One region of the Flavobacterium facile genome, then DNA from elsewhere that is predicted to be linked to it. Evidence: riboswitches for the same ligand, from Rfam matches in the RefSeq annotation. Region 1 holds a riboswitch; the other holds the start of a gene.

The links. A riboswitch is a leader RNA that binds a small molecule or an ion and turns the genes downstream of it on or off. The one in region 1 is predicted to bind S-adenosylmethionine.
Positions count from the first base shown of each region.
Region 2: linked by a shared signal. The riboswitch ahead of UEQ13_RS00850 (homocysteine S-methyltransferase family protein) and the one ahead of UEQ13_RS10970 (Na+/H+ antiporter NhaC family protein) in region 1 are both predicted to bind S-adenosylmethionine.

Region 1 is NZ_JAZAYT010000034.1:85,878-97,923, forward strand. It holds gene UEQ13_RS10900 (heavy-metal-associated domain-containing protein) at 1-154, opposite strand, end outside; gene UEQ13_RS10905 (DUF6691 family protein) at 229-642, opposite strand; gene UEQ13_RS10910 (YeeE/YedE family protein) at 644-1,207, opposite strand; gene UEQ13_RS10915 (DUF4199 domain-containing protein) at 1,394-1,870, shown strand; gene UEQ13_RS10920 (2-dehydro-3-deoxyphosphooctonate aldolase) at 1,878-2,327, shown strand; gene kdsA (3-deoxy-8-phosphooctulonate synthase) at 2,398-3,216, shown strand; gene UEQ13_RS10930 (hypothetical protein) at 3,240-4,091, shown strand; gene UEQ13_RS10935 (DUF1801 domain-containing protein) at 4,135-4,491, opposite strand; gene UEQ13_RS10940 (hypothetical protein) at 4,577-5,200, shown strand; gene UEQ13_RS10945 (hypothetical protein) at 5,203-5,736, shown strand; gene UEQ13_RS10950 (hypothetical protein) at 5,743-6,147, shown strand; gene UEQ13_RS10955 (winged helix-turn-helix domain-containing protein) at 6,199-6,495, shown strand; gene UEQ13_RS10960 (DUF1361 domain-containing protein) at 6,551-7,222, shown strand; gene creD (cell envelope integrity protein CreD) at 7,254-8,549, shown strand; gene UEQ13_RS10970 (Na+/H+ antiporter NhaC family protein) at 8,619-9,929, opposite strand; SAM-I-IV-variant riboswitch at 9,995-10,089, opposite strand; gene UEQ13_RS10975 (MFS transporter) at 10,238-12,010, opposite strand.
Region 2 is NZ_JAZAYT010000022.1:22,446-34,491, reverse strand. It holds gene UEQ13_RS00860 (alpha/beta fold hydrolase) at 1-916, shown strand, start outside; partial or broken gene UEQ13_RS00855 (ACT domain-containing protein) at 958-2,502, shown strand; SAM riboswitch class I at 2,652-2,760, shown strand; gene UEQ13_RS00850 (homocysteine S-methyltransferase family protein) at 2,872-3,885, shown strand; gene metH (methionine synthase) at 4,025-6,739, shown strand; gene metF (methylenetetrahydrofolate reductase [NAD(P)H]) at 6,803-7,759, shown strand; gene UEQ13_RS00835 (hypothetical protein) at 7,894-8,337, shown strand; gene UEQ13_RS00830 (outer membrane protein assembly factor BamD) at 8,637-9,032, shown strand; partial or broken gene UEQ13_RS00825 (ATP-binding cassette domain-containing protein) at 9,203-9,856, opposite strand; gene UEQ13_RS00820 (TetR family transcriptional regulator C-terminal domain-containing protein) at 9,974-10,651, shown strand; gene UEQ13_RS00815 (ABC1 kinase family protein) at 10,667-11,980, shown strand.

The sequences.
Region 1 (12,046 bases):
CTAAAGTATGTGCTTCAGAATATTCAAAAGTGACAGAATTATCGGCTACTTCTACAACTACTTCAGAAACATCATCTAAAGCATTTAAATTCTTTGTGATCGTATTGATACAACCATCACATTTCAAGTTTTGTATATGAACTATTGTTTTCATTCTTAAAGATTTAAAACATAAAATTACGAAAACAATAATTAAAATACTATGACAATTATCACATTAACCAAATATTAATGAGGCAATTTATTTTTTAAAATTCCATAAATATAGGTTCCTAATAAAGCTCCAATTAAAACGATACAGATAGATAAAACACCATTTCCAATTAAAATAAAAATAGGTCCAGGGCAACTCCCTACTAATCCCCAACCTAACCCGAACATAGTGCCACCAATAATATATCTTGAATACGAGAAATCTTTATCTTGAATATCAATTTCGGCACCTTTAAAACCTTGAATATCTTTTTTCTTAATGAAAACAATTCCACAAACACCAACAAAAATGGCTGTTCCAATAATTCCATACATGTGAAAACTTTGAAACATGAACATTTCATATATTCTATACCAAGAAACGGCTTCTGCTTTTGTTAATACAATTCCGAAAACGATACCAACAATAAAAAACTTTAACAACTTCATATTATCCAAAAATTAACGGAATTAAAAAATGGGCAGAAATTAATCCGCCAAGGAAAAAACCAACTACAGCAATAAGTGATGGAATTTGTAAATTACTTAATCCAGAAATGGCGTGACCAGAAGTACAACCACCAGCATAAGGCGTTCCAAAACCAATTAAAAATCCACCAATTAATAAGATAAAAAATCCTTTTACTGTAAAGGCATTCTCTAAACTAAATAAGGCATCTGGACCTAATTTCCCATTTGGTACATCAATATTTAAATGTTGTAAATTTTCAATTGTTTTCGGATTAATTTGTAGAATATCAGTAGAATCCATCAAAAAATAAGAGGCAATAAATCCTCCTACAACAGCACCTAATGCAATAGATAAATTCCATTTTTGCGCTCTCCAATCAAAGTCAAAATATTCGATTTTCTTTTTAGCAAATGTCATACTACAGATATTTCTTAAGTTAGATGACATTCCAAAAGTTTTACCAAAATAGGTTAACACTAACATAATCAGTCCGATTAAAAATCCAGAAACCGACCAGTGCCAAGTACCTTGAATTACTTCCATATATTCTTAAATATTATTATTTGAATTACTATATTTGTTTTCGAATTCACATGTTATTTTAATTATCATATGAATTGCATTTTAACCTTAAATGTTTCTCTCAAGTAATTTTATTTATCATCGCATTTTGATGATTTCTAATTACTTGCGCAAACACTTTTAATTTCGACTTCAAAGATACACAAAATGAATAAATTTAAAATAGAATTTAAATGGGCAATATACTACACTTTTTTAGTAATCATGTGGTTCCAGCTAGAAAAATATTTAGGTTTTCATGACAAAAACATAGCTAACCATCCGGTTTTTACTAACTTAATGTACGTTTTCATTTTCGGAATTTATATCCTTTTTTTATTAGACAAAAAGAAAAATTTTTTTAATGGCATCATAACTTGGCAACAAGGCTTACTTTCTGGTGTTATTTTGGCAATTTTCGCTATGATTTTGACACCATTTGCTACTTATTTTTGTTTAAAATATATCAATCCAGATTTTTTCACTAACATGATCAACTATTCTGTTTCAAAAGGAATGAAACTTGAAAATGCACAAGCCATGTTTGGTACAACTGCTTATATGATTTTTTCTTCTTTTGGAACGTTTTCGTTTGGTATAATATTTGCAGCTTTGGCTTCATCAATCGTAAAAACTAAAAAATAATTTTATCATGCGCAAAATAATCGCACTAAGTTTACTTATAGTATTCGCTTCTTGTGTAAGCACAAAAAACACCATTCAAAATATTGATGACACTGCCGTTTTACCAAAAATCTTATACGGTCAATTTGTTTTAACAGAGACAGCAACAGATATCGAATATGGTTACAGTGAATTTTACCCTGTAAATATTGGGTTTTCAAAATTTGAAAATAGTAATAATTTGAATGTAAATCGCTTTTTCAGTGCAATAACTGGTCCGAATGGAGAAAAAGTGACTTATAAATTATTAGAAACATGTTGTCCTTTTCCTAGTAAAAACAATAAAATGGGAGCCGGAACATTAGATCTGTATGAAATTTACCTTGATGGAAAAGCTTCAAATAAAAAAGTTTACATCAATACATTTGAAAAAGGTAAAGTAATGTGTCCCAAAGGATTTTCGATAAAAAAAGTTTAAACTTCTAACAACTAAACATCTAACTTTAATTACCTTTGCACAAGAATTAAAAAACAATAAACAACTACATATGAACTTAGATAATATCCCACAAATAAAACATTTAAATAGCGGTAACTTTTTCGTATTAGCAGGACCTTGTGCCATTGAAGGTGAAGAAATGGCATTACGAATTGCTGAAAAATTAGTTACTATTACAGATAATTTACAAATTCCTTTCGTTTTTAAAGGAAGTTTCAAAAAAGCAAACCGATCTAGAATTGATAGTTTTTCTGGAATTGGAGATGAAAAAGCCTTAAAAATATTAGAAAAAGTTTCTAAAGAATTTGGCGTACCAACAGTAACTGATATTCACACCAATGAAGATGCAGCTATGGCCGCAGCTTATGTTGATGTATTACAAATTCCAGCATTTTTAGTTCGTCAAACAGACTTAGTTGTAGCAGCTGCAAATACAGGTAAAACCGTAAACTTGAAAAAAGGACAATTTATGAGTCCGGAAAGCATGAAACACGCTGCTCAAAAAGTAAAAGATTGTGGAAACGATAATTTTATGATTACCGATAGAGGAACAATGTTTGGTTACCAAGATATGATTGTAGATTTCAGAGGAATTCCTACTATGAAAGAATTTGGAACTACGGTTTTAGATGTAACGCATTCTTTACAACAACCGAATCAAACTAGCGGTGTTACCGGCGGAAGACCAGATATGATTGAGACAATTGCTAAAGCAGGAATTGTAACAGGTGTAGACGGAATTTTCATCGAAACACATTTTGATCCAGCAAACGCAAAAAGTGATGGTGCCAACATGTTACATTTAGATTATTTTGAAGGATTAATGACCAAATTAGTTGCCATCAGACAAACTATAAATAAATTTTAAGAATAAAAGAGCCTAAAACACAAATGAAAAAAACAATAATTCTTGTTATTACATTAATTTCTATAACAAGTTTCGCACAAACAGAAAATTTAGTTGATTTACCTGTCATTAAAGAAAGATATACCGCACATAATAAAGGTAAATTCTTTATTTTTTGGGGTGGAAATAGAGAAAGTTATAGCAAGTCAGATATTCATTTCTCAGGTGAGAATCACGATTTTACTTTATATAATGTTGAATCACAAGATAAACCAAAAGGATATCATTTAGATTATATCAATCCGAGTAGAATGACAATTCCTCAAACTAATTTTAGAATTGGTTATTACATAAATGACAAGTACAATATTACCATTGGATTTGATCATATGAAATATGTAATGATGCAAGATAAAGTTGTTGATTATTCTGGTTATTATCCAAATGAAGGTACGTATGGAGAAAGTTTACCAGGAGATCAATTACTTCTTACTAAGGACTTTTTAGAATACGAACATACTGATGGTTTAAATTATGTAAATACAGAAATTTCTAGAGTTGACGATATTTCTAAAGTCTTTAATTTACCAAATACTGATAAATTTCAAATTAATTTAACCGAAGGAATTGGTGGTGGATTTATTTATCCGAAAACTAATGCAACTATGTTTAAAGAAGAGCGTCATGATAAATTTAATGTCGCTGGTTATGGAATTTCTGCCAAAGCTGGCTTAAATTTAACTTTCTTTAAATACTTTTTCATCCAAACAGAACTAAAAGCTGGATATATTGATATGAATAATATTAAAACATCAGCAAATCCAACTTATAAAGCTGAACAAAACTTTTGGTTCATTCAAAGTATTGTTGCTATTGGAGGAATATTTAGATTATAAAAAGATTTAAACCAATATATAAAACGTGATAAGGATTTCTTTATCACGTTTTTTTATGCAATAACTTTGCTTCTTGAATAACTTCTCTTAAAACTTTATCTTTAATAGAATCAATCTTAAAATAGCGTAAGGATTTAATTGTATTCCGTTTTTCTCCAATTAAAACATCTTGATGTACTGTCAATTCATATCCTTTTGCAAAACCGATATCTACAAAACCTTTAGATTTATTTGGAGCGATATATATAAAAGGCTTTTTGTCGTAATAAAAATAAGGAATTCCCCATTTGAATAACAATTCTATTGTATCCATTTCTTGTTCTATAACAGAAATCACATAATAAATAATCTCCTGAAATTCTGGACTTTGTTTTAAAATATATTCTTCTGAGGGTTTCATGGTTTAAATATTTATTTAAAAATAATTAAAAAAAGTTGTCCAATTAAAAATTAATCATTTACTTTGTATTTCAAAGCACTTTAAAATGGAGAATAAAAATTATTTAAACGACTTAAAAGACATTAAAGAAATGATGAGCAAAAGTTCTCAGTTTATTTCTTTAAGTGGTTTGTCTGGTGTGTTAGCCGGATTTTATGCGTTGATTGGAGCTTATATGGCTTACAAAACAATTTATTTTGACACCTCCACATCAGATAGTTATGCTAATTTGGTAATTTCAGAAAATGCAGTGATTAAATTATTTATAATTGCTATATCAGTTTTACTTTTATCCATTGCAACAGGAATTCTATTAAGTTTAAGAAAAGCAAAAGAAAGCAATGATAGCATTTGGAATGCCACATCAAAACGCTTGGTAATTAATTTTATGATTCCACTTTCAGTTGGTGGATATATGGGACTGTATTTAATTGAAAAAGAAAATTTTGCTTTACTAACACCACTTACATTAATATTTTATGGATTAGCTTGTGTAAACGCAAGTAAATATACATTAGGTGACGTAAGATATTTAGGCTTAACAATGATTATATTAGGAATTGCAAATACATTTTTTGTGGGTTACGGCTTATTATTTGGCGCTTTAGGATTTGGATTTTGTCATATTTTTTATGGTGGAATAATGTGGTTTAAATATGAGAGAAAGTAAATATGTGGTTAATTGCAGCAGTATTTCTATTTGTTTTTTTTGTAATAGTATCCCTTTTTTTATTCATTTTAAAATTAATTTTTAAGAAGAAAATATTTAGCACATTAAACGTATTATGGTGGGTTTTCTTTGTTTCTCTTCCGTTCTTATTAGCAATTGTATCTTTTTTTACATCTAAAAAAGAAGTCGAAAAAGATGATATTTATGGCGAATACATAATTGACAGAGAAAAGTGTGCAGGAAAACAAGCAGATTGGCAATACAATCATTACCGATTTAAAATAACAGAAGACAATAAAATTTTCTTTTATATTACAGAAAAGGAAAACATTATTAAAACAATTGAAGGAAAAGTGGAATTTACAGAATATGATCATAGTCCACATTTAAAAATAGAATTAGAAGAACCAAAATTTCATATTCTTCAAGAAAACCCAACATTATATAGAGAAATTTGGAGTTTTTATTATGTATTTGAATCGGATAAATATAAAAATGTTTTCTTTACAAAAGGAAATTGGAAACCAATAGATTAAATGAATATGAAAAAAACCACGTTATACATTATAGGTTTTATTGGAATTCTATTGATAATTAGTTTAATAATTAATTTTTCAACAAGTGGTAATACAACTGATATTGGGAAAGCATATTCTGAAACTAACTTGTTTGAAAAGGCAGTTGAATTAGCCAATAAAAGTCATTCGGTTATGAAAGAATTCGGGAAAATTCAGGAAATTGATATGCTAGCTATAGCAGAAGGGAATACCATTTATTCTAACAATGGAAATACTGTAAAAAGTTCTGTTAGAGTTAAAAGTGATACTAAGTCTGGAAAAATAGATATTTATGCAATCAAGTCTGGAAAAGAATGGAAATATAATGAAATTAAAATTCGCTTAAAAAATCCGAAACAAGAAATTTATGTTTTAAAATCAAACAAATAAAATTTACACAAAACAATTAATTTAAAGATGGCATTCGTGCCTCAAAAAACCATGAAAAACATCATCCAAAACATCAACAAAGCCTTTGATCACAGAATACGACTTGGAATTATGTCGGTTTTGATGGTGAATGAATCTGTGGATTTTAATACGATGAAAGAGTTTTTAGGCGCCACAGACGGAAATTTAGCCAGTCATATAAAAGCATTAGAAGCTGATGAATTTATTTCAGTCGAAAAACAATTTATCGGTAAAAAACCAAATACAAAATACAGCATTACTCCTATTGGCAAAAAAGCCTTTCAGGATCATATTGCGGCATTAGAAAAATTATTACATCAGAAATAACGCTATTTTTTTATCTTTACACTTTGAAAAACAAAGTACTTTAACTTCACTTATTATGAACAAAATTGTCACACTTTACATTTTAAATCGCAAACAAGACACTGCGGTTTGGTTAGCCTCTTTAGTTGCAATTACGTTGTTATTACTTCGAGTAAAAATTACACATTCCATGTATTTGTTATTTCTAATTTGGAATCTGTTTTTAGCCATTGTTCCTTATTTATTATCGTCTAATATTCACAATAACTTCTTCGATAAAAGCAAGAAAATACAAAATACTTTTTATGCATTAGTGTGGTTATTATTCATTCCAAACACCTTTTATATACTGACAGATTTCACGCATTTACATTTCAAAAACACCTTTCAATTTGGTTTAGATTTACTCATAATTTCGAGTTTTAGCTTCGCAGGATTCTATGTAGGTTTGCTTTCCTTATATCACATGCATCATTTAACAATGGCTAAATATGGCAATAAAACAGGAAACCTATTTATTTTGAGTATGAGTTTTTTATCTGCTTTTGGAATTTACTTGGGAAGAATTTTACGCTTTAACAGTTGGGATATAATTTCCAAACCAATTGCCCTTTTTAACACTTCAATTTACGCATTATTTAGTTTCGAAACGATAATTTACACACTTCAACTCGGAATAATAATTCTAGTAAGTTATGTCATTTTCTATCATTGGAAACAGAAAAATAGAAAAATCAATAACAATTAAAAATACCAATCTAAAAATTAAATTTATGGAAATCAACATCAAAACACCAGATCAAACAGAAAACAAATCATTTTTTCAATCATCAACCGCTAAAATGATGATGGTTGGAATACTAACTTTAGTCTTGTTAATTCCGCTGTTCTTCGTACAAGATTTAATTACAGAACGAAGCATCCGACAAAAAGAAGTAGTTTCAGAAACCACATCAAAATGGGGTGTCGGGATTTATGTATACGGACCAATTTTAAAAATTCCGTATAAAAATCCAATCTCAGGAAAATCGAATTTTGCGTATTTCTTTCCAGAAGAATTGAATAATTCGGTAACAGCAACCATGGAAAAACCTTTAGAACGTGGTATTTTTAAATCGAATGTATTTTCTACGAAAATGAATTTCACAGGTTCTTATTCACAGCCTAATTTTCAAATGCGAAATATTCCGGAAGCGAATGTATATTGGAATCAAGCGAAAATTATTATCCGAACAACAAATTTAAAAAGTTTGAAAGATGAAGTCAAAATTAAATTTGGCAGCCAATGTTTTAAATTCGAACCAGGAAATTCTGAAAATAATGATAGTATTCAAACTTTAGAATCCACTACTTTCGATTATAAATCGATTGCCAATTCAAGTAACTTTAGTTTTGATATTGCTTTTAATGGAAGTAAACAAATCAAAATTGTTCCGATTGGAAAAACAACAGATTCTAAAATGACTTCTGATTGGAATTCACCAAATTTTAATGGTAACTTCTCTCCTACTTCACGTGAAATTACTGCTGATGGATTTAAAGCCAATTGGAAAATATTACATTTCAACAGACCTTTTGCACAACAGTATTTTGAAAACTTACCAGAATTATCAAACTATGCTTTTGCCACAGATTTCATCACACCAGTTGACGAATACCAACAAAACGAACGTGCAAGTAAATATGGCTTTTTAGTAATTGGATTAACGTTTTTAATCTTCTTTTTAATTCAATCTATTAGTAAAATTAACATTCATATTTTTCAATATTCTATGATAGGAATTGCTTTAATTATGTTTTACACGTTATTGATTTCCATTACTGAACACAGTAGCTTTTCGTTGGCTTACATCATCGCTGCCATTGCCGTAATTGCTTTGATTTCCTTGTATTCGATTTCGATTTTGAAGAATAAGAAATTCCCAACCTTTATTGCGATTTCATTAAGTGTGTTGTATTCGTTTATCTTTGTAATCATACAATTAGAAGATTATGCTTTATTAGTCGGAAGTATTGGTTTATTTGCCATTTTAGCAGCCGTAATGTACTTTTCAAGAAAGATTGATTGGAAGTAATTTGAAAACATAAAAAAACTCCGATAGCGTTTAGAAACTATCGGAGTTTTAAAATTCTAATTTGAGAAATTATTTGATGTATCTAACAATCCATTTATCCCAAAATTTGGTATAAATAGCTAAAATTGTAACTAAAAATAAAAAGAAATAATACCAAGCATTAGACACTAAATCTATCCAACTTAACGCTCCTTTTGAAAAACTAATGATTAATAAAACCTGAGCACCGTAAGGTAATAAACCTTGAAAAATACATGAAAAAATATCTAAAATGGTTGCTGTTTTTTTAGCATTAAGTCCAAATTCATCGTTAATTTCTTTAGCGATTCCACCTGTTACTACAATCGAAACCGTATTGTTCGCAATAGCCACATTTACCAAACCTACAAGTGCACCAATACCCATTTGTGCAGAACGTTTTGATTTTAAACGTTTTTTAATCTGATGTAATAAAAAAGCAATACCACCTGCTTTTTCAACCAAAGTAGCCAAACCACCGGTTAACATCGACAACAGAAATATATCTGTCATACTCGTAAATCCTTGATAAATGGCTTTAGAAAAAGTTAATATTGTAAAATCACCAATCGTAAATCCTAAAATACCAGCTGCAACAATTCCAATAATTAAAGTGACGAAAACATTTATACCGATGACAGCTAAAACAATTACTATAATATAAGGTAAAATAGAAATCAATTGATAACTACCAGCTTGTACAGGAATTTGACTGCCACCATAACCTAAAAACAGTAAGACCAAAAGCGTTAATATAGCCGCTGGTAAAGCAATTAATAAGTTAATCTTAAACTTATCTTTCATCTGACATTCTAACGACTGAGTAGCCGCAATAGTAGTATCCGAAATCATAGATAAATTATCGCCAAACATGGCACCACCTAATAAAGCACCACCAATTAAAGGCAAAGAAGCTCCCGATTTATCTGCCAACGAAATAGCAATAGGACCTAAAGCAACAATACAACCTACAGAAGTTCCCGTAGCGGTAGATAAAAAAGAGGCAATGACAAAAATTCCTAAAGGAAAAAAAGAAGAATTAATATTTTCTATCCCTAAATTTACAACGGCATCAACACCTCCAGTTACAGAAGTTACAGTCGCAAAAGCACCAGCTAAAAGATAAATCAAACACATGGTGATAATTTTGGAATCTCCACAACCTGCAATCAATTGATCTACTTTTTCATCTGTACTATTTTTAAATAAAATAAAAGCGGCAATAATTCCTAACGTTACAGCCACAGAAGAAGGCAAAGCATAAAAATCATTAAATAAAATTCCACTTCCTAAAAAAGTGAAAATAAAAACTGCCAAAGGCAACAAAGCATAAAGACTGCCTTGATTTTGATTTGAATTCATAAAATATTATTTTCTATTAAAATTATTTCACACGAATAATTCATCAAAAAACAATAAAAATGAAAGTAAACAACATTTTTTCCAAATAAATTGGCTTATCGTTTTAGCACCTTGCTTGTTGTTGCAGGTTGCTATCTTTGAAAGATTCGTGATAACGGGTGCAAAAGTAAGTTAAAAAAAAATCTAAAAAAATATTTTTGAAAAACTTAACTTAATTTTAAAGATTGTTAATGATATAAACAGGATATCTAAAAAAAAACTCCGCTAATCTAAAAGACTAACGGAGTTTATATGAATACATATTGAAATTAATGGCTTCCTTCTACTTCAATTGCATCTACATCAATGTTTTGTTTTTTCAAAATTCCTTTAACCAAAATGGCAAATAAAGTTAAATAAGCAAAACAAACAACAGCTACAATATACGATTGGTGAATCCCAATAATATCAGATAATTTTCCTTGAATTGGAGGAATAATTCCACCACCTAAAATCATCATCACTAAAAAAGCAGAACCTTGAGACGTATATTTTCCTAAACCAATAATTGATAAACTAAAAATAGCTGGCCACATAATACTACATGCTAATCCACCCGCTAAAAAGGCATAAATAGCAACTGTTCCGGTTGAAAACAAACCAATTAACATAGCGATAATACCAAAACTTCCGAAAATCATTAAAGTTCTTGCTGGTTTATCTTTACTTAAGAAAAAAGCAATAATTTGAACAAAAATACAAACCACATAATAATACAAAGGTTTCATGTCTTTTCCAGAAATGATATTCACACCTAAAATAACTGCAAAAGCAATTAATGGCACAATGATTAAAGCAATTGTTTTTTTAAATCCTTGTAAATTAAAAACTGAAATAGCTCCAGCCCATCGACCAATCATTAATCCACCCCAATACATAGAAATATAGGGCGCAATATCAGAAGACTGCATACTTCCGAATTCTTGTAATTTTAATAATTCTCCTAAATTACTTCCGATTGCCACTTCTACTCCAACATAAACGAAAATGGCTAACATTCCCAAAACCAATTGCGGATATTGCATCGCTCCCCAACCGTTTACATTTTTCTTAGCTGATAAATAGGAATATAAAATTCCGCCTAAAACAACTAATAGTGCTCCTGAAAGCCATAACATACGAGATTGTTCTAAAGGAACTTTTAAGGCTGAAACTTCAGCTTCTTTCTGACTAATAGCCGCATTATGATTTATCAAACCTTCTTCTGTGAATCTAGCCACTTTTAATGTTTCTTTTGCCTGATCAATTTCTTTATTCAAAGTTTCAATTTTCAAAGCTTCAACACTTTTATAACTTTGGAAAATTGGAGTAAACATCACACCTAATAGAACTGTCATAATCACCAAAGTTCTTAAAGCTTTATTGGCTTTTTCCATTGGTTCTGTAGCAATTCCAGCAGGAACTTTTTTCGAAAAATAGAATAAAGCTGCTGAGCCAACAAATAACAAACCAACAACTACATACAAAATTACTACTTTATCTAAAGGCAAACTTTTAATCTGTTCATCTGAAACGGCTTTGGCACTTCCAAATAAAGCGAATGCTACTAAAATCGGACCTATAGTTGTTCCTAATGAATTAATTCCACCACCTAAATTGACTCTACTCGCACCCGTTTTTGGATTACCTAATAAAATCGCAAACGGATTTGCAGCAGTTTGTTGTAATGAAAATCCTAAAGCCACAATAAATAATCCGACTAACATTCCGGCGTAAACACTTGCTTCAACAGCCACAATCATAGCGCCTGCACCTAAAGCAGAAAATAACAAACCGTAAACAATACTTTTCTTGTATCCCCAAGTTCCTACAATATCTTTTCCTGAGCTATTTCCCATTGCAAAAAGCAACAAAGCACCAATATAATAGGCCGTATAAAATGCAAAATCAATTAATTGCGATTGAAATTGATCTAAGGAGAAAAAGTTTTTACAAAATGGGATAAAAATACTGTTACCAGCAGCAATAAATCCCCAAAAGAAGAACACTGTAATCAGTGTATATAAAGCTGGATAATTAGTTTGTTTGTTTTCTAAATTCATAAGTAGTAGTTTATAGTTTTAAATTTTAGTTGGATG
Region 2 (12,046 bases), on a different contig from region 1:
CTTATCCTTTCAAACTTTTGGTTTGCCTATAGGAATGGCGCCAATTGTTTTGGTAAACCACGCCTTAACAGGAAATTCAAATGTAGCTGGCGAAAAAGGTTGGTGGAATGATGTTGTAGGAGAAAACAAAGTAATTGACCTCAATAAATATACGATAATCGCATTCAATATTCCAGGAAATGGTTATGATAACAACCCCGAAAATTTAATTGAAAATTATAAAAGTTTCACCACGAAAGATATCGCTTCGCTTTTTTGGAAAGGTTTAGAGTATTTAAAAGTGAATCAACTTTTTGCAGTAATTGGTGGAAGTTTAGGCGGTGCCATTGCTTGGGAAATGACTTTTATAAAACCAAACGCCATTCAGAATTTAGTTCCTATTGCCACAAATTGGAAAGCAAACGATTGGCTAATCGGAAATGTTTTAGTGCAAGATGCAATTCTGAATAATTCTAAAAATCCAATTCATGATGCGAGATTACACGCGATGCTTTTGTATAGAACACCAGAATCACTAACGGCGAAATTTAATTCGGAAAGAAATGACAATCAAAATAGTTATAAAGTCGAATCTTGGTTGTTACATCACGGTGAAAAATTAACAAGTCGATTCGAATTAAGTGCTTATAAATTAATGAATCATCTGTTAAAAACCATTGGTGAAAACACGACGAAAAAAGATTTGCAAGATTTCGCAAAAATCAGTCCGACAAAAATTCACCAAATAGCTGTTAATAGTGATTATTTTTTCGCACCAAATGAAAACATAAAAACGCATAATTTATTAAGTAACCTCACGAAAAATTTAACCTATCACGAAATAAACTCCATTCACGGACACGATGCTTTTTTGATAGAATATGAAAGATTAAACAATATTTTAAAAACAATTTTTAACACTAAACAAACACACTAACGATGTCAAATTTAAAATCAGAAGAAAAAGGATTCAAGTACAAAGGAATTAAAGAATTATCCGTTTTGGATAATGTTTCTTTAGTCAATTTAGAAGGAAAAGGATTATTGGGTAAACCAGGTATCGATGCGCGAATTTTTAGCGTAATGGCCTTTTTGAAAATAAGTGTAAGTATTATTTCGCAAGGTTCTTCGGAAAGAGGAATTGGAATTGTGGTTAATAGTGATAGAGCAGCAGAAGCTTTGCAAGGTTTGGAAAAAGAATTTTCTAAAGAATTTCTTTTTGGGGATGTAAGTAAAGTTTCCGTAGATAACAATATCGCAGCAATTTCAATTGCAGGTCAAGATTTAAGTACGTTTCACAAGTTGTATTCCTCTTTAATACGAAATAAAATCACACCTATTTTATTTAATAATATCATTACAGGAAATAGTGTGAGTTTGGTAGTGAAGAAAACCGATTTAAAACGCGCCTTGAATGTAATTAATGTAGGTATTTTCGGTTTGTCAAAAAAAATTAATATTGCGATTTTCGGACACGGATTAGTAGGTTCGACTTTGATTGATCAGGTTTTATCTTCAGCAAAAAACATTGAAATCAAAAAGGGAATCAAACTGAATATTTTTGCGATTGCGAATTCTACAAAATTGGTAATTAATGAAACAGGAATCAATGAAAATTGGAAATCTGAAATAGCAACTAACGGAGAAGCTTACGGGGTTCAGGATATTATTAAATATGCGAAAGAAAATCATTTAGAAAATTTAATCGCAGTGGATAATACCGCAAGTAGCAGTTTCGTAGAAAATTATGTCACACTAATTGAAAGTGGTTTCGATGTAGTTTCTTCTAATAAAATTGCCAATACCTTAAGTTATGGTTTCTACAAAGAAATTCGTCAGGTTTTACAAGATAATCAAAAAAATTATCTGTACGAAACCAACGTTGGTGCCGGTTTACCTTTAATTGATACGATTAAATTATTGCACCTTTCAGGAGAAAATATCACCAAAATTAAAGGGGTTTTTTCTGGGACGTTGAGTTATATTTTTAATCATTTTTCAGTGGAAGATAAACCATTTAGTGAAGTGTTGAAAGAAGCGATTGCTTTAGGTTTCACAGAGCCAGATCCACGTGAAGATTTATGTGGAAACGACGTAGCCAGAAAATTACTGATATTAGCACGCGAATTAGATTTGCAAAACGAATTGAATGAAATTGATGTCCAGAATTTAATTCCAGTGGAATTAAGATCGTTAACTACATCTAATTTCTTAGAAAATTTGCAACTGTTAGATTTTCATTATAAAACAATTAAAGAAAATCAGGAGAAAGGAAATGTGCTGCGTTATATCGGAGAACTGTCTGGCGATTTACAACAAGATAAAGGAAATTTAGAAGTTAAATTAGTTTCTGTTTCTGAAAATTCAGCTCTAGGGCAATTAAAAGGTTCGGATTCCATTTTTGAAATATATACCGAATCCTACGGGGAAAGACCTATCGTAATTCAAGGAGCAGGAGCAGGAGCGTCTGTAACAGCTCGAGGCGTTTTTGGTGATATTTTGAGAATTATCGATAAAATATAACTTAAAAGAATTTTCAGTAGTTTTTTATTCTTTTTTTTATTGTTATTAAAGGATAAAAAACTATTTACCCTCTTTTTTTAATTAAAATTTAGAAAATATTTCTTTTTTATATTTTTTTGTTACCTTTGCAACGTTCATAAACATAATGATTGTTATCACGAAAGGTGGAGGGATTAGACCCTGCGAAACCTTAGCAACCCTACACTTGTAGAAGGTGCTACATTCTATTCCGATTTTTTTATCGGAAACAGATAACCAGAAAATTTTCACCACTTTTCGCTGATATCAATTTTAAGTTTACACACGTTTCAATTTTAACGCGTGAAACAACGCATGAATAATTTTTTATTTCTAACAAATAGCATTAAAATGTCAAATACGAACACATCAACTTTAACATCTAAAAGTAACATCTATCAAGCCATTAAAGAAAGAATTTTAGTTCTGGATGGTGCAATGGGTACGATGTTACAACGCAATAAATTTGAAGAAGAAGATTTTCGTGGCGAACGTTTCAAAGATTTTCCTCATCCATTAAAAGGCAATAACGACTTACTTTCTATCACACAACCAGAAGCAGTAAAAGAAGTGCATCGTTTGTATTTTCAAGCGGGCGCTGATATTGTGGAAACCAATACTTTTTCAGGAACTACAATTGGAATGGCCGATTATCACATGGAAGATTTGGTATACGAATTAAATTACCAATCCGCCAAAATTGCTCGTGAAGTGGCTGATGAATTTACAGATAAAAAGCGCTTTGTTGCAGGTTCGATCGGACCCACAAACAGAACTGCTTCTATGTCGCCAGATGTAAATGATCCAGGCTATCGTGCCGTAACTTTTGACGATTTACGAATTGCGTATAAGCAACAAGTCAATGCCTTAATTGATGGAGGTTCAGACGTACTTTTAGTAGAAACGATTTTTGATACCTTAAACGCGAAAGCCGCACTTTTTGCTATCGAAGAAGTTAAAGAAGAAAGAAACTTAGATATTCCAATCATGGTTTCTGGAACGATTACGGATGCTTCAGGAAGAACGTTATCAGGTCAAACGGTGGAAGCGTTTTTAATTTCCATTCAACATATTCCGTTGTTAAGCGTTGGTTTCAATTGCGCTTTAGGTGCAGATCAGTTGAAACCCTATCTAAAACGATTGGCACATCACACACAATTGAATATTTCGGCGCATCCAAATGCAGGTTTGCCAAATGCATTCGGAGAATACGATCAAACACCAGCAGAAATGCAAGCGCTAATTCGGGAATATTTACAAGATAATTTGATAAATATTATTGGTGGTTGCTGCGGTACAACTCCAGAACACATCCAATTAATTGCAGAAGTTGCTGCAGAATTTGAGCCAAGAAAATCAGAATAAAATTTCATTTAGCTATTTAAAAGTCTAAATGGATTTTTAAAAAAGCTAAAAATGAAAAATATTATAATTAGAATAAAATTATACTATAACCAAAGCAAAATCTTCTGGAGAGATGTTGCGAAAAATTATAGAAAAATAAATAGTTTGCTTTAACAAGTTAGAGGATTTTAAAAACAAGATGTCAAGAAACAATAAAATAAATTTACAACTTTCAGGTTTAGAACCACTTTTCATTACAGAAGAATCTATTTTCGTTAATGTTGGTGAAAGAACGAATGTCACAGGTTCTCGTAAATTTCTTCGATTAATTAAAGAAGAGAAATATGAGGAAGCACTTTCTGTAGCTCGTGAACAAGTAGAAGGTGGCGCGCAAATTATCGACATTAACATGGATGAAGGTATGTTAGATGGCGTATACGCGATGACAAAATTCCTAAATTTAATTGCTGCCGAGCCAGATATCGCTCGTGTTCCTGTTATGATTGATAGCTCGAAATGGGAAATCATCGAAGCCGGTTTAAAAGTCGTACAAGGAAAAGCCGTTGTAAATTCTATTTCCTTAAAAGAAGGAGAAGAAACCTTTATTCATCATGCTAAATTAATTAAACGATATGGCGCAGCAGTAATTGTCATGGCTTTTGATGAAGTCGGACAAGCAGATAATTACGAACGTCGTATCGAAATTTGTAAAAGGAGTTATAATATTTTGGTCGACCAAGTGGGTTTTCCTGCCGAAGATATCATTTTTGATCCTAATATTTTTCCAGTTGCAACTGGAATGGACGAACATAAATTAAATGCTTTAGATTTTTTCCAAGCGACAAAATGGATTCGTGAAAACTTACCGTATGCCAATATTTCTGGTGGTGTAAGTAATGTTTCGTTCTCTTTCCGTGGTAACGATAAAGTGCGTGAAGCGATGCATTCTGCGTTCTTATATCATGCCATTCAAAATGGGATGACAATGGGAATCGTAAATCCAGAAATGTTAGAAATTTACGATGAAATTGACAAGGTTTTATTAGAACACGTTGAAGATGTTCTTTTAAATAGAAGAGATGACGCTACAGAAAGATTATTAGATTTAGCCGAAAGTTTTAAAGGCGATTATAAAGCAAACGAAAAAGCAATTGCCGAATGGCGTAATGATCCAGTTCAAGAAAGATTAACCCATTCTTTAGTCAAAGGAATAGATGAATTTATAGAAATTGATGTAGAAGAAGCTCGTTTAAACGCTAAAAAAGCCATCGAAGTTATCGAAATTAGCTTAATGGCAGGAATGAACGTGGTGGGAGATTTATTCGGAAGCGGAAAAATGTTTTTGCCTCAAGTAGTAAAATCGGCACGTGTGATGAAAAAAGCCGTAGCGTATTTATTACCATTTATTGAAGCGGAAAAAGATTCGACAGCTTCGTCTTCAGCAGGAAAAGTGTTAATGGCAACCGTAAAAGGTGACGTTCACGATATCGGTAAAAATATTGTTTCTGTGGTTTTGGCCTGTAATAATTTCGAAATTATCGATTTAGGGGTGATGGTTCCGCCAGAAAAAATTATTGAAGCAGCCATTAAAGAAAATGTCGATATTATTGGTTTAAGCGGCTTAATTACGCCTTCGTTAGATGAAATGGTGTATTTAGCCAAAGAAATGGATAAGTTAAACATCAAAATCCCTGTGATGATTGGTGGTGCCACAACTTCTCGTGCGCATACAGCCGTGAAAATTGCTCCAGAATATAAAGCGACAGTAGTTCATGTGAATGATGCTTCTAGAGCCGTAACTGTAGCTTCAAATTTATTAAATACAGAAACAAAATCAGATTTTTCTGTCGCTTTACGCGAAGAATACGACACGCTACGCGAAGGTTATTTAAACAGAGCCAGAGAGAAAAATTTCTTAACGATTGAAGAAGCTCGTAAAAATAAATTTAAAATCGATTGGGATACTTTCGAACCGATGCAACCTAATTTTATAGGAACAAAAATTGTTGAGGTGGAACTTTCAGAATTAGTTGACTTCATCGACTGGACACCGTTTTTCCAATCATGGGAATTGTTTGGGAAATATCCAGCAATTTTAACAGATGAGGTAGTAGGGGAACAAGCGACAGATTTGTTTAAAGATGCACAAATTATGTTAGCTAAAATCGTTTCTGAAAAATGGTTTACAGCCAAAGGGATTTTAGGAATTTATCCGGCTAACACGGTTAATGATGATGATATTGAAGTGCAACTTCCAACTTCTAGCTTCCAACTTCTAACTCTTAGACAACAATCTCAAAAAACAGTTGGTGCGCCAAATATTGCATTGTCTGATTTTATAGCACCAAAAGAAACGAATAAACAAGATTATATTGGTTGTTTTTGTGTGACAACAGGTTTTGGTGTCGATGAAAAAGCAGCTGAGTTTGAAGCTCAATTTGACGATTATAATTCGATTTTAACAAAAGCATTAGGAGATAGATTAGCAGAGGCTTTCGCCGAATATTTACACTTAAAAGTCCGTAAAGAAATTTGGGGTTATGCGTCAGAGGAAAATTTAACCAACAACGAATTAATCAAAGAAAATTATAAAGGAATTCGTCCAGCGCCAGGTTATCCGGCTTGTCCAGACCATTTAGAGAAACCAACCATTTGGAATATTTTAAATGTGGAAGAAAATATCGGAGTAAAATTAACGGAGAGTATGGCGATGTGGCCCGCTTCTTCGGTTTCAGGATATTATTTTGCGAATTCGGAAAGTAAATATTTCGGATTAGGAAAAATTAAAAACGATCAAGTCGAAAATTACGCTAAAAGAAGAGGGATTTCAACAGACATAGCAACCAAATGGTTAGCACCAAATATAACAGATTAAAAATAGTTGTTTCAGGTTTAAAGTTCAATAACCTGAAACCTGAAACTTGAAACAAACAAAAAAATGAAAGTAACCGAACATATAGAAAACGCCAACGGAAAACCTTTGTTTTCTTTCGAGATTTTACCGCCTTTAAAAGGTCAAAATATTCAATCTATTTTTGATAGTATCGATCCGTTAATGGAGTTCAATCCACCATTTATTGATGTAACCTATCATCGAGAAGAATACGAATTTAAAGAATTGGAAAACGGTTTATTACAAAAGAAAATTGTAAAAAAACGCCCTGGAACTGTTGGTATTTGTGCCGGAATTCAGAATAAATATAATGTAGATGCCATTCCGCATATATTGTGTGGTGGCTTTACCAAAGAAGATACAGAAAATCTATTAATTGATTTAGATTTCTTAGGAATTAATAACGTAGTTGCGCTTCGTGGTGATGCGGTTAAAAGTGAAATTTACTTCAAGCCTGAAAAAGAAGGTCACGCTTTTGCCTCGGAATTGGTTTCTCAAATCAACGATTTAAATAATGGAATTTATTTGGATGCCGATTTGCAAAATTCTTCTAAAACTGATTTCTGTATTGGTGTAGCCGGTTATCCCGAAAAGCACATGGAAGCACCAAGTTTAGATAGTGATATTCATTTCTTAAAACAAAAAATTAAAAATGGAGCAGATTATATTATCACACAAATGTTTTTCGATAATCAGAAATTTTTTGATTTTGTTGCAAAATGCAGAGCGGCTGGTATTACTGTCCCAATTATTCCGGGTTTGAAACCTATCGCAACTAAAAAACAACTGAATTTAATTCCACACCGATTTAGTTTAGAATTACCAGACGATTTAATTATGGCTGTGGTAAAGGCAAAAGATAATGAAGCGGTTAAACAAATTGGTATCGAATGGTGCATACAACAAAGTAGCGAATTAGTTGCCGCTGGAATTCCTGTGTTGCATTATTATTCTATGGGAAAAGCAGAAAACATAAAAGCTATTGCAAGTACATTATTTTAAAATTTCATAAAGTACTGATTAGTAACTGGTTGTATCATGTTTTTTGGCGATTTTTTTAGCTTTATATCGGTAAAATTATTATTAATTAGAGGTTATTCCTACTTTTGAAATAGTAACCTAAAATCGTAAATTCCATGAAAAAAATCATATTAATTTTAGTATTAAGTTTATCGTTTCAATTTGGATTTTCAAACGATAGAGATGAAGTTTTAAATCGTGCGAGAGAATTAAAAGAAAACAAAAACTACAATCAAGCGATAAAAGAATATGTATCGTACATAAAGTTATTTAAAAACGAAGCAGTTAATTTAAAAGATATTTATTATGAAATAGCCAACTGTTATTTTCTAAATAAAAATAATTTTATGGCATTTAAAGTGATTAAAGAAACCATTTCAAGATATGGTGCCACTAAAGAAGATTTAGAAACCAGTACCGTTTTAGATAAAAAATTGTTTGAAGTCGCTTGGGCTGATATTTTTCCTGAGTATACTACTTTGAGAAAACAGTTCATAAAAAGATTAAATAATGTAGACATCTATGTTGAAAATAATACTGTCGAGTTAAAAACAAAATAAGTTTAGTTAAATTAAGAATAGTTAAGTGTAAAAACCTCTTTTGATTCGTAAGAATTTATTGAGGTTTTTTATTTTTTTAAATGAATACGAATTTTTATCATATTGTTGCATTTTTACTTGTTATGCTATCTTTTACGCAAAATCAGAAAATGAAATGAAATAATATTGTCGAATAGTTAGAATTAGTGACAAAAAGTTATTTTGTAACCTATTGATACATGTTTTTTGTAGTGTTTCACTTTTGGTAGATTAAAATTATATTTTTAACTTTAAGAATGTAATTTTAAATCTGGTGTATTATGAAGAAAATTATTTTCCTATTCGTTATCTTATTTGTGGGTCAGATAACTTTTTCACAAGACAAAGATTTGTTACTGCAAGAAGCAAGGAAATTTGCTTTAAATGCAGATTATAACGCTGCAATTAAATCGTATAAATCGTATGTGAAATTAGCTAAAAAAGACGATTTAAAAGAAGTGTGTTTTGAATTGGCAAATTGCTATTTTAAAAGTAACGATACCAAAATGGCAGTTAAAACCTTAAAAACTTCAATTAAGAAATACGGATTAACAGAAGAAGATTTGATTTACAGTCAAGTGTTAGATGCTAAATTATCTGATATCACAATTGCCGAATTATATAATGACTTTACCAGATTAAGAAGTAAATACGTTACTTATCAAGAAAGACATTAACAAGTAATGCGTTGCTTGTTTTAAAATCTCTTCGTAAATTTAGTTTTATGAAGAGATTTTTTTTGCAAACTATTGAAATAATTGATTTTGAATTAGAATATATGTATTGGCACATTGACTAATTGTCAAATCGACCATTATTTCGTCTTCTCTCTAAAAACTTTTTCTAAATTAGTGCCTAAATCCGCAAGTTGAGCGTCTTCCACAATTTTTCCTTTGTGAATAATAATAATTCTATCGCAAATAGCTTCTACTTCTTGCATAATATGTGTAGATAAAAATACGGTTTTGTCTTTACCAATATTCTTAATTAATTCTCTAATTTCCACCAACTGATTCGGATCTAAACCTGTTGTAGGTTCGTCTAAAATCAAAACATCAGGATTGTGAAGTAAAGCCGTTGCTAAACCAACACGCTGACGAAATCCTTTAGAAAGTTCACCAATTTTTTTATGGCATTCCGGAGTCAAACCAGTCAATTCAATCACTTCTTGAATTCTAGATTTGTCCGTTTTATGCACGTCAGCACTAAATTCTAAATACTCACGAACATATAAATCCAAATACAACGGATTGTGTTCTGGTAAATAGCCAACAGATTGTTGTACGCTTTTTTGAGCAGTCGTGACATCAAATCCATTTACGGTCGCTTCGCCTTCATCTGCTGTTAAATACGTTGTCAATATTTTCATTAAAGTCGATTTTCCAGCTCCATTCGGACCTAAGAAACCTACAATTTCGCCTTTGCTTACAGAAAAACTAACGTTATCTAACGCTTTTTGTGATCCGTATGTTTTGGTTATGTTTTTTACTTCTATTGACATATTCTTGTTTTCAACAAAAATAATAAATAAATGCAATACTATTATAGATAAATTTAAGTTAATGTTGTTTTTGCTGTTTACTTTTTTTGTATATTTGTTAAACAAAATAAGAATATTATGGCTGCACCTAAAAAAAAGAAAGCAATTACGGAAGATGTAATTGTTTCTGCTTACACAGATTATTGTTTAACGCATGGTAAAAAACCCAATTCGGTTTATGAATTTGCCAAGCAAAACACTATGGAAGAAAGCGATTTTTACCAATTTTTTGCTTCTTTTGAGTTTTTAGAAAAGCAATATTTTGTTTCTATGTTTGCTTATACTTTAGAATTATTAGAAAAAAATGAAGCCTATCAATCGTATGAAAGCGCAGACAAGTTATCAGCTTTTTATTTTACTTTTTTCGAAATGGCAACGGCAAACAGAAGTTTTGTGATTTATTTACTGAAACAAGACAAAAACCCAATGAAAAATCTTGGGAAGTTATCAAAACTTCGTGAAGTATATTTGGATTTCGCCTTAACTATTCTAGAAAAACCTATTAAAATTGATCAAGAAACGGTCGTAAAAATTCAAGACAAAGTTTTACAAGAAGCTTCTTGGTTGCAATTTCTTTCGATTTTCAATTTTTGGATGAACGACGAATCACCAAATTTTGAAAAGACAGATGTTTTCATAGAAAAATCAGTAAAAGCAAGTTTCGATTTAGCCTATAACATTCCAACTCAAAGTGTAATTGATTTTGGGAAATTTTTATGGAAAGAACAAATGAATGGCATGTTTTCTAAATCATAAATTCAACAAAAAACAATGAAAAAAATAGACAGTATTCCAACAGGAAAAATGGAGCGTGTAACTAAATTGGTTACCACTGGTGTGAAAGTTGGAGGAAATTACCTAAAATATTACGGAGAAAAAGTTGTGAATCCATCTTTAACAAAAGACAAATTACATGAAAGTAATGCTTCTGATATTTATGATGGCTTAAAGGAATTAAAAGGAAGTGCTTTAAAAGTCGCACAAATGCTAAGCATGGAAAAAAACTTGTTGCCTCAATCTTATACGGATAAGTTTTCGTTGTCGCAATTTTCTGTTCCGCCATTATCAGCGCCTTTAGTTCGAAAAACATTTAAAACGTATTTTAAACAATATCCTGAAGAATTATTTGATAGTTTTTCACCAGATTCTATAAACGCTGCAAGTATTGGTCAAGTTCATAAGGCAAAGAAAGACGGAAAAGAATTAGCCGTAAAAATTCAATATCCTGGTATTCGTGAAAGTATTAGTTCTGATATTGCTTTAGTGAAACCTATTGCGATTAGAATGTTCAATTTACAGGGAACTTCAGACGAATATTTTCAAGAAGTAGAAGAGAAATTAACAGAGGAAACAGATTATAAATTGGAAATTTCGCAGTCGATGAAAGTCATTGAAGATTGTGAGAAAATCGAAAACTTGTTATTTCCACATTATTATCCTGAATTTTCTTCAGATAAAATTATCACGATGGATTGGATGAATGGGATTCATTTATCTGAGTTTTGTTCAAGTAATGCTTCTCAAGAACAACGTAATAAAGTCGGACAAACCTTGTGGAACTTCTATATGTACCAAATTCACCAATTGAAAAAATTTCACGCCGATCCGCATCCAGGAAACTTTTTAGTGGATAAAAACGACAATTTAATTGCGATTGATTTTGGTTGTATGAAAGAAATTCCAAATGATTTTTACGTACCATATTTTGAAGTTTCTACACCAGAATCATTAAAAGACATGGACTATTTTACAAAAAAATTATACGAGTTAGAGATTTTAAAAACTACGGATAAACCAAAAGAATTAGAATTTTTTACTGATTTGTTTCACGAATTATTATCTGTATTTACCAGACCAATAAATGAAGTTGAGTTTGATTTTGCTGATTTGAAATTTCAGAATGATATTGCAGCTTTAAGTGAAAAATTCGCAAGTGATAAAACACTAAGAAAAATGAATGGAAACAGAGGTTCCAAACATTTTATATATGTAAACCGAACATTTTTTGGTCTATATAGTTTAATGTTCGATATCAAAGCAAAAGTGAAAATTAATGATTTTGAAAAATATTTAAAATTAGTATAACATCACTAACTTTAGGATTAAAATAATAGCTTAATGGGTTTCGCCACGTATTATCGAATTGTATAA